3 regions of the Stappia quadratibracata genome follow, and region 2 is predicted to be linked to each of the others. Evidence: predicted binding sites of a transcription regulator. Region 2 holds the regulator's gene; each other region holds the start of a gene.
The links. The regulator PhoB, encoded in region 2, activates phosphate uptake and scavenging genes when phosphate is short. The targets are predictions, from matches to a motif close to TGTCATNNANCTGTCAT.
Positions count from the first base shown of each region.

Region 1: a site for PhoB is predicted at 1,320-1,336, ahead of H7H34_RS16640 (esterase-like activity of phytase family protein). Genes of this name have one in related genera too.
Region 3: a site for PhoB is predicted at 1,562-1,578, ahead of phnD (phosphate/phosphite/phosphonate ABC transporter substrate-binding protein). Genes of this name have one in related genera too.

Region 1 covers NZ_JACMIA010000001.1:3,707,855-3,711,127, reverse strand. The annotation lists gene H7H34_RS16650 (metal-dependent hydrolase) at 1-476, shown strand, start outside; gene H7H34_RS16645 (class I SAM-dependent methyltransferase) at 473-1,294, shown strand; gene H7H34_RS16640 (esterase-like activity of phytase family protein) at 1,400-3,273, shown strand, end outside.
Region 2 covers NZ_JACMIA010000001.1:1,045,065-1,048,337, forward strand. The annotation lists gene pstB (phosphate ABC transporter ATP-binding protein PstB) at 1-496, shown strand, start outside; gene phoU (phosphate signaling complex protein PhoU) at 565-1,275, shown strand; gene phoB (phosphate regulon transcriptional regulator PhoB) at 1,413-2,111, shown strand; gene H7H34_RS04800 (GcrA family cell cycle regulator) at 2,255-2,797, opposite strand.
Region 3 covers NZ_JACMIA010000001.1:159,009-162,281, reverse strand. The annotation lists gene phnC (phosphonate ABC transporter ATP-binding protein) at 1-362, opposite strand, end outside; gene phnD (phosphate/phosphite/phosphonate ABC transporter substrate-binding protein) at 522-1,484, opposite strand; gene H7H34_RS00745 (GntR family transcriptional regulator) at 2,649-3,273, shown strand, end outside.

The DNA.
Region 1 (3,273 bases), 2.7 Mb from region 2:
CGGCGAACTTCTCGACCATGACGCTGCGCCACCAGAAAATCCTCTCCAGCGCGCACCCGGCCTATCGGCGCCTGTGGATGTGGCACGCGCTGGAGGAGCTGGAACACAAGGCGGTTGCGCTCGACGTCTACAAGCGGGCAGCGGCCGGCATGCCGGCCTGGAAGCGCTACGGGCTTCGCGTTTCGGCGATGAACCTCACGGCGGTCCATTTCGTGCGGATCTTCCTGCGCAACGTGCGCCTGCACGCGCAGGCCGACGGCATCCGCACCGGCTTCCGGTTCTGGTCGCGCTTCGCCTGGCTGCAGATGGTCTCGCCCGGCTATACGCGGGTCAGCCTCTGGTCCTTCCTGTGCTACTACATGCCGGGCTACGATCCGCGAAAGGTCGACGACAGCGACCTCATCCGCAAGGGGCGAGCCTGGCTCGCCAACGAGTATGCCGCCGACGGCGCGGCGCAGGAGACCCCCGCCCGATGACCAGCCGCGCCTTCGTCTACATCCTGCGTGCGGTCGAGCGCGGCGCCTTCCCGAAGAGCCGCAAATGGGCGTGGAAGCGGCTCTACAACATCCTCTCCAGAACCTGGCGCGATAGCGACTGGCGCTTCATGAACTACGGCTACATGCCGGCGGGCGACGCCTTTCCGCTGACGGCGGAGGATGAGCCGGAGCGCGCCTTCATCGGGCTCTACCATCAGGCGATGGCCGGGCTCGCAGTCGAGGGCGCGCGCGTTCTGGAAGTGGGCTCGGGCCGGGGCGGCGGAGCGCGCTACATCGCCCGCTACATGGCGCCGGCCGCGGTGACCGGCCTCGACTACTCGCCCGAGACGGTGCGGCGGGCGCGGCAGCTCAACAGCGACACGCCGAACCTTACCTTCGAGGTGGGCGATGCGGAGGCGCTGCCCTTTGCGGATGCCAGCTTCGACATCGTCGTCAACATCGAGTCCTCCCATTGCTACGCCAATGTGCCGGCCTTCGCCCGCGAAGTGGCGCGGGTGCTGGCGCCGGGCGGCTGCTTCACCTGGGCCGACATGCGTGCCTCGACGATGATCGAGGGGCTGGACCGGGATCTCGGCGCATCGGGCCTGGTGCTGGAGAGCGAAACCAATCTGTCGCCGGGCGTGGTCAGCGCGCTCGACGCGGTCAACGAGCGCAAGATGAGCCGCATCCAGAAGACCGCCATGATGCGGCGGTTCCTGAAGGAGTTTTCCGGCGCCAAGGGCTCGATCCTCTATGGCACCTTGAAGTCCGGAGCCGTCGTGTACCTTGCCCGTCGCTACCGCAAGCCTCTGGCGTAAAAGGGTTTTGGCGGCCCGCCCCGGCTGTCAAGCAGATGTCATGTCCACCCCGTAACACTGCCGGACCGGCGTAGGCGCCGCCTGCCATTTTCGGGGGAACCATCCATGAAATTCTCGGTGCTCGGCGCGCTTGCCGCCGCGCTTCTCGGCTCGACCGTCGCGGCCTCCGCCGATCCGGTGTTCAACCGGGTCGCTTCCTTCCCGGTCAACACCAATCTCCCGGCCGGCACGGACGGCAAGACCGAAACCTCGGCCGAGATCATCGCCGCGACCGCCGACGGGATGACGCTCGTCTATTCCGACAGCCCGCTGGGCGGCGTCGGCTTCATCGACATCACGGATGCGGCAGCACCGAAGCCGGCCGGTTTCGTCGGCCTCGACGGCGAGCCGACCTCGGTAGCGGTGCTGGGCGGCCAGGTCTTCGCCGGCGTCAACACCTCGAAGAGCTACACCGCGCCGTCCGGCCGGCTGGTGACGATCGACATTGCCACACGTAAGGTCGGGGCGTCCTGCGATCTGGGCGGCCAGCCCGACTCCGTCGCCCTGTCGCCCTCCGGCGACCTCGTTGCCGTCGCCATCGAGAACGAGCGCGACGAGGACCTGAACGACGGCGCGCTGCCGCAGATGCCGGCGGGCTTCCTGGTGCTGCTGCCGGTGACGGACGGGCTGCCCGACTGCGCCAATGCCCGCAAGGTCGACCTGACGGGCCTGGCTGCCATCGCCCCGGAGGATCCGGAGCCGGAGTTCGTCGACATCAACACGGCCAACGAGGTCGCGGTGACGTTGCAGGAAAACAACCACATCGTCATCGTCGATGGGGCCAGCGGCGAGATCCTCTCGCATTTCTCCGCAGGGACCGTCGATCTGGAGAATGTCGACGTCGAGGAAGAGGGGGCACTGACCTTCGACGGCACGCTGACCGGCGTTGCCCGCGAGCCCGATGCGGTGAAGTGGCTGGACGGCGAGCGGCTGGTGATCGCCAACGAGGGCGACTACGAGGGCGGCTCGCGCGGCTTCACAATTCTATCCAAGTCCGGCGAGGTGCTCCACGAGAGCGGTCTCGACTTCGAGTACCGCGTCGCGATGGCCGGTCACTATCCAGAGAAGCGTTCGGGCAACAAGGGCGCCGAGCCCGAGGGGCTGGAGGTCGACCGCTTCGGCGAGGAGACGCTGATCTTCGTGCTGTCGGAGCGCGGCTCGGCCATCGGCGTCTATCGCGATACCGGTGCGGCGCCGGACTTCGTCCAACTGCTGCCGACCGGCGTTGCGCCGGAAGGGGCGGTCGCCATTCCGGGACGCAACCTCTTCGCCGTCTCCAACGAGGCGGACCTTGTCGAGGAGACGGGCCTGCGCTCGCATGTGACGCTGTATGAGCGGGCGGAAGGCACCGCCGCCTATCCGATGATCGTGTCGCGGATGGATGATGCGGGCCGGCCGATCGGCTTCGGCGCGCTGTCCGGTCTGGCCGCGGACCCGAGCGAACCGGGCATTCTCTACGCCATCAACGACAGCGCCTACGGCATGCAGCCGACGATCTTCCGCATCGATGCAAGCGCCCATCCCGCCCGCATCACCGATGCGATCCGCGTGACGCGGGCCGGCCAGCCGGCGCAGCTGCTCGATCTGGAAGGCATCGTCGCCGACGGCAAGGGCGGGTTCTGGCTCGCCTCGGAAGGGCGCTCCGACAAGCTGGTGCCGCATGCGCTCTACCGCGTCGACGGCAAGGGCGAGATCAAGGCGCAGGTCGCCTTTCCGCCGGAACTGCTGGCGGTGGAGACCCGCTTCGGCGCTGAAGGCGTGACGCTGATCGGCGACACGCTGTGGATCGCGATCCAGCGTCCGTGGAAGGACGACCCGAAGGACACGGTGAAGCTGGTTTCCTACAACACCGCCACGAAGGAATGGGGCGCGGTGCGCTATCCGCTGGAGCGGGCGGAGACGGGCTGGGTCGGCCTGTCGGAGATCGCGCTCCACGGCGA
Region 2 (3,273 bases):
CATGGTGTTCCAGAAGCCGAACCCGTTCCCCAAGTCGATCTTCGACAACATCGCCTACGGCCCGCGCATCCATGGCCTGGCCCGCAACAAGGCGGCGCTGGAGGAGATCGTCGCCTCCAGCCTGCAGAAGGCCGGCCTGTGGAACGAGGTGAAGGACCGCCTCGACGAGCCGGGCACCGGCCTGTCCGGCGGCCAGCAGCAGCGCCTGTGCATTGCCCGCGCCATCGCCGTCAGCCCGGAAGTGATCCTGATGGACGAGCCCTGCTCGGCCCTCGATCCCATCGCCACCGCCAAGGTGGAGGAGCTGATCGACGAGCTGCGCGAGAACTACACGATCGTCATCGTCACCCACTCCATGCAGCAGGCCGCCCGCGTCTCGCAGCGCACGGCCTTCTTCCACCTCGGCAACCTAGTCGAGGAAGGGGCGACGAACGACATCTTCACCAACCCCCGGGACAAGCGCACCCAGGACTACATCACCGGCCGCTTCGGCTAGTCTGGACCAGCCGCGGGAACAGACGGGATGACGCGTGCACCTTGCCGCGCCCCGAATGGAGAAGAGACATGAGCCAACATACCGTTTCGTCGTTCGACGAGGAGCTGAAGGAAGTCGCCGGCCGGGTGTCGGAGATGGGCGGCCTCGCCGAGATGATGCTGAACGATTCCGTGCAGGCCCTGGTGCGCATGGACAAGGAGCTTGCCCGCCGCGTGATCGCACAGGACAAGCGGGTCGATGCCCTGCAGTTCGAGATCGAGGAGCAGGCGATCCTGATCATCGCCCGCCGTCAGCCGGTCGCCAGCGACCTGCGCGACGTGATCTCGGCGATGCGCATCTCCAACGACCTTGAGCGCGTCGGCGATCTCGCCAAGAACGTCGCCAAGCGCGTCATCGCCATCGAGGGTACCTTCGACTCCAAGAAGTTCGCCCTCGGCGTGGAGCACATGACCGAGCTCGCCCAGAGCCAGCTCAAGGATGTGCTGGATGCCTATGCCGGCCGGGACGGCGTGGCGGCGGCCTCCGTGCGCGACCGCGACGACGAGGTCGACGCGCTCTACACTTCGATCTTCCGCGAACTCCTCACCTACATGATGGAGGATCCGCGGCAGATCTCGGTCTGCGCCCATCTGCTGTTCTGCGCCAAGAACATCGAGCGCATCGGCGACCATGCAACCAACATCGCCGAGAACGTCATGTACATGTCGACCGGCGTGCTGCCGACCGACGAGCGTCAGAAGGTCGACGAGACCGGCATCGAGACCGATACCGCGTCCTGAGGACGCCCTGGCAACCTGACGATGGCGCGGACGGCCCTGCCGTCCGCCGCCGCTGACAACGAGAGCCGGCAAGGCGGCGCGAGCGAAAAGCCGCGCCGATGCCTCCCGGCCGGGTCGATTGGACAAGGGTATCCGACATGCCGAAGGTCCTTATTGTCGAGGACGAAGAGCCTCTCATCATGATGCTGCGCTACAATCTCGAGGCCGAGGGCTACACGGTCGAGACCTGCATGCGCGGCGACGAGGCCGATCTTCTCCTGCGCGAGAGCCAGCCGGACCTGCTGCTTCTCGACTGGATGCTGCCGGGTCTGTCCGGCATCGAACTGTGCCGCCGCCTGCGCTCGCGTGCCGAGACGGAACGTCTGCCGGTGATCATGCTCACCGCCCGCGGCGAGGAACAGGAGCGCATCCGCGGCCTTGCCACCGGTGCCGACGACTATGTGGTGAAGCCGTTCTCGATCCCGGAGCTGATGGCGCGGGTGCGCGCGATGCTGCGCCGGGCAAAGCCGGAGGTCGTCTCCTCGCTGCTGCGCGCGGGGGATCTGGAACTCGACCGGGAGACCCACCGGGTGCGCCGCTCGGGCCGCGAGATCCATCTCGGCCCGACCGAGTTTCGCCTGCTGGAGTTCCTGATGACCTCGCCGGGGCGCGTCTTCTCGCGCGAGCAGCTGCTCGACGGCGTCTGGGGCCATGACGTCTATGTCGACGAGCGCACGGTCGACGTGCATGTCGGGCGCCTGCGCAAGGCCATCAACCGCGGCAAGGTGCCGGATCCGATCCGCACCGTGCGCGGCGCCGGCTATGCCTTCAACGACCAGTTCGCCGCCGCCTCCTGAAACCCGCAGCTAGCGGAAACGCCTGAGCGGCTGTCGCGCCGTCTATCTGCGAACCGGCACCAGAATGCGAAAAGGCCCGCCGCGGATACCGCAGGCGGGCCTTTCTCGTAACTGCGCCCCCGGAAACGGGCCGGGGCGTTGCCTCAGCCGTTGGCGACGTTGCGGTCGCGGCGGCGGTCGCTCGCCGGCTGGTAGGCGATGCGGCAATGATAGGTGCAGTAGGGAACGCCCGGGTTCGACGGGTGGCCGCAGAAGTAGAAGTCTTCCTTGGTCGGGTCGCCGATCGGCCATTTGCAGGTCCGCTCGGTCAAGGTCAGGATCGTCGCGCGCTTGGCGATCGGCACCAGCTCGGCAACCGGCTTGGCCTGCGGCGCGGGAGCCGCGACCGGAGCGGTCTCGATCTTCAGCGCGGTGGCGCCCACCGTCTGCGGTGCCGAGGGGGCATTGCCGCCCTGCTGCTGGGTCGCGGCCTGTGCCGCTTCCTCCGCGCCGCCCTTGGCCGGCTTGGTGCGCGCCTTCTGCGCGGGAGCCGCCGCCTTGGCGCGTCCCGACAGGCCGAGGCGGTGGACCTTGCCGATCACCGCATTGCGGGTCACGCCGCCCAGTTCTGCAGCGATCTGGCTGGCGCTCAGCCCGTCGGTCCAGAGCTTTTTGAGAAGGTCGACGCGTTCGCTTGTCCAGGACATGCGCTCAACTCCGTGTTTGATCGGGCCCCGACATCTGGTTAATAAAAGGTTATCGGCACACCGTGAGGGTGCCCCGCTCATTGCCGGATTTTGAGGCTATTGTGAGTCGGATACACGAGATCTCGTATTTCTTGACTGCAAAGCTACAATATGCCGGGTTTGCGGTTCAAGGTGAGGGGGCGATTCACCTGGGGATTGATACGGTTTTCCCCAGAAAAGGCCGTTTCCGGCGACTTTGGTCCTGCCAGCGCCCGAGCGGCGCGCATAGCCAATTCCGTTGACTTTCCCGCGCTCTCCCGGTGTATAACGGGGCTTCCTCGCCGTGCCGCCTCTCGTGGGCGGCATAATTGCTTTCGGCGATGCCTGTCGGCGGTTCTTGCCGCTCTTTGCGGCGGCATGACGGCAGCGTTCCGACAGCAGGCGAGGGGATCGAAGGCGGCTCGCTCCGCCAAGGCATCTCCCCGGCAGGACAGCCG
Region 3 (3,273 bases), 890 kb from region 2:
TCGCCGGGAAACCGGCGCAGGAAGGAGCGCCAGAAACCGACATAGCCGAGGCGCCCCGACAGCACGTTCTCCATCACCGTCAGACGCTCCACCAGGGCATATTCCTGGAAGATCATGCCGATGCGGCGGCGGGCGCGGCGCAGTTCGCGCGCCGGCAGGCCGGTGATGTCGAGATCGTTCAGCAGCACCCGCCCCTCGGTCGGCTCGACCAAGCGGTTGATGCAGCGGATGAGGGTCGACTTGCCGGCGCCGGACGGCCCGATCAGGCCGACGACCTGTCCCTTCGGCACGGTGAAACTGACTGACCGGAGGGCCTTGTCGCCGGTCTTGTAGGTCTTGGTAAGCGCTTCGACTGTCAGCATGCGGGGATCCGGGGGAGAGAGGGCCGTCACGGCCGGGTCTGCCGGCCCCTGCGCGCCGCACGAAGGGCCGCGCGCAAGGGAACGGCCAGGGATGCGGGCGCGGACACGGACGGCAACGCGGAAGACACTCCCCCGCGCGCCGTCCGCCCGCTCACGATCTTACTGGCAGTTGTAGGAAACGTCGTTCGCCGCGTCGATCTGACGGATGACGGACCAGTTGTCCTTGAAGGTGATCGGGATGAACTGCGCCTCGCCCGACTTGGAGAACTCCTTCTCCAGCGACGAGCCTTCCCACTTGAAGGTGGCGAAGCCTTCCTTGATCTTATCCTGCAGCTCCGGTTTCAGGTTGTAGGCAACGCCGTAGCCAGTGGTCGGGAAGGTCTGCGACTTGTAGATGCTGACCACCTGCTCGGGCTTGATCACCTCGCGCTCGATCATGCGGTGCATGACGGAGTTGGCGATCGCGGCCGCCGGATAGTCCTTGTTGGCGACGCCGAGCACCGAATTGTCGTGCTTGCCGGAGAAGGCCGGCTCGTAGTCGGTGCCGGAGACGAGGCCGTATTCGGCCTTCAACAGCGCGGACGGCGCCTTGAAGCCGGAATTCGAGGTCTCGGCGGTGAAGGCAAGCGTCTTGCCCTTGATGTCTTCCGGCTTCTCGATGCCCGAGCCCGGATAGGTGATGATTTCCATCTCGTAGCCGAAGCTGCCGTCGGCCTTGGCCATCATCGTGAACGGGCGGAAGCCCGCGCAGGCGACGGCAAGCGGGTTGGAGCCGGTGTTGAAGCCGGCGATGTGCAGGCGGCCGGCGCGCATCGCCTCGATCTGGGCGGCGTTCGACTGGACGGGGAAGAACTGCACCTTCTTGCCGGTGACGCTCTCCATATGGGCCAGGAAGTCGGCCCAGGCCTCGGCATAGACCGCCGGATCCTCGACCGGGGTATAGGCGAAGATCAGCGTCGAGGGATCGATCTGCTGCGCCGGATCGGACGGAATGTCCGCGATCAGGTCGCCATCGGCATCGGTGTAGCGGCTGTCGAGCTTGAATTCGGCCTGCGCAGGCGTTGCGGCGATGAGGCCGGCAAGCAAGGCGGCGACGCTCGCAGCGCCGGCGAGCTTCGTCATGTGCATGGTCATCTGTGTTCCTCCACTGGGGCGCGATCTGCATCCGTTCTGGACCGGATGTCTGTTATGCGTCCTGCGTGAAGGCTGGATGACAAACCAAGCCGCGTCAAGACCTTGAGGCGGCGAAGTTTCCTTTAAGGCAGAGCCGGCGCCCCCCTCCTTGATCCACGGCCGCTTCCCGCCGCCCCAGAAGCTGAACAGCAGCCGGGCGAGAGCCGCCCCTTGCGCGGAATTCCTGCGAAATCTTGCAAGGATGCCGGCCGAGCCCGTAGCGCCGGCGACTTGCCGGCACGGCGCCCGCTGCCCGGCGCCGCTCGCTGCCTCTGCGGTATCTCAGCACATGAGCCGGCAAATCACCTGGAGGGAGAGCCTCGCCCTGCAGCATGTCCCGGCCGATCTCCCGCTCTTCATCCCGCCTTCCGCGCATGCCATGCGGCGCGCCTGCCTTGCGTCTTCGGGACATTACTTCAGCGGGTTGCACATTCCTTCGCGCCAACCGCCCACCCCTCCCAAGCAGCAGCCCAAGGCACTGGAACCGATACCCCGAAGCGCACGCGTCCTCTTCTACCGCCGCCTCCACCCCGCCCACGGCCGAACCACTCGAAATGGAATTCGGAATTCCAAACTGTTGACAGCGCCGATCCGCTCGGGCAGGGTTGCATCATTGGAATTTGGAATTCCGAATTCCTGATTGATCGAACCACCGCTCCCGACCGGGCGAAGACCGACGTGCCGGAGCGGACGCCGGAGTGGACGAAAGGCTCGCGCTGCAGGAGCGGCGCACGGATTTCGCCGGACCACCGGCGCTCAGGGCTCCGTTGGCCCCATCGCCAGACCGTCGGCCGGTCCGGCTTCTTGCCCGCCGGACGGATCCGGCACGGTGCGGAGCCGAAACGGCCGCAGCGGAGGTCACGAAGAGCTTGGCCGCATCCCGGCCAGGACAGGGACAGGTCCGTCCCGGAACGTCGCGCCGCCGGGTGTGCCGAACAGGCCTCCCATGTCATACCTGCGGTGCATTGCGGCGGTGCGCGCGTTCCGTCAGCTTGTCCCGGCATCGCGCCGGACAGGCCGCACAACCAGCCCCCGGGATCGGCCCGGGTGCTTTCGCGCCGGCTGCGCTTCGTTGCGATGTCCGCAAGGACCGTAAGGGGAAGGACGCTAGGCATGCCCATGGAACTCATCGACCAGAGCCCGATCCTGGTGGACCGCGTCTACGAGCGGCTGCGCCAGGCCATCGCGCTGGCCGAGCTGGCACCGGGCGAGCGCATCCGCCAGGCCGAGCTTGCCGACCGCCTCGGCGTGTCGCGCCAGCCGGTCAGCCATGCGCTGCAGCTGCTCAAGCGCGACGGGCTGGTGGAGGAGACCGGGCGCAAGGGGCTCAAGGTCACGGAGATCGATCCGGCGCATCTTCGCGAGATCTATCAGGTTCGCGCCGCGCTCGACGGGCTGGCCGCCGGCCTAGCGGCCGCGCGGGTCGCGGAGGGCAGCATGCCGGAGGCCGAGCTGAAGACGCTCGCCGCGATCCTGCGCCAGGCCGAGAGCTTCGGGGACGACACGCCCGTGGCGGAGCGCATCGCGCTCGACGTCGACTTCCACAACCAGGTCATCGTCATGTCCGGCAACCGCCGGATCGCCGAAACGCTCGAGCCGCAGTTCTCGCACATGATGCGCTCCATGCGGCTGGTTCTCGACATCGGCGGCTTCCGCGAATCCGCCTGGGAGCACCATCACGAGATCGCCCGGCTCATCGCGGCCGGCGACGCAGCCGCGGAAGGCGCCGCAAGGGCCC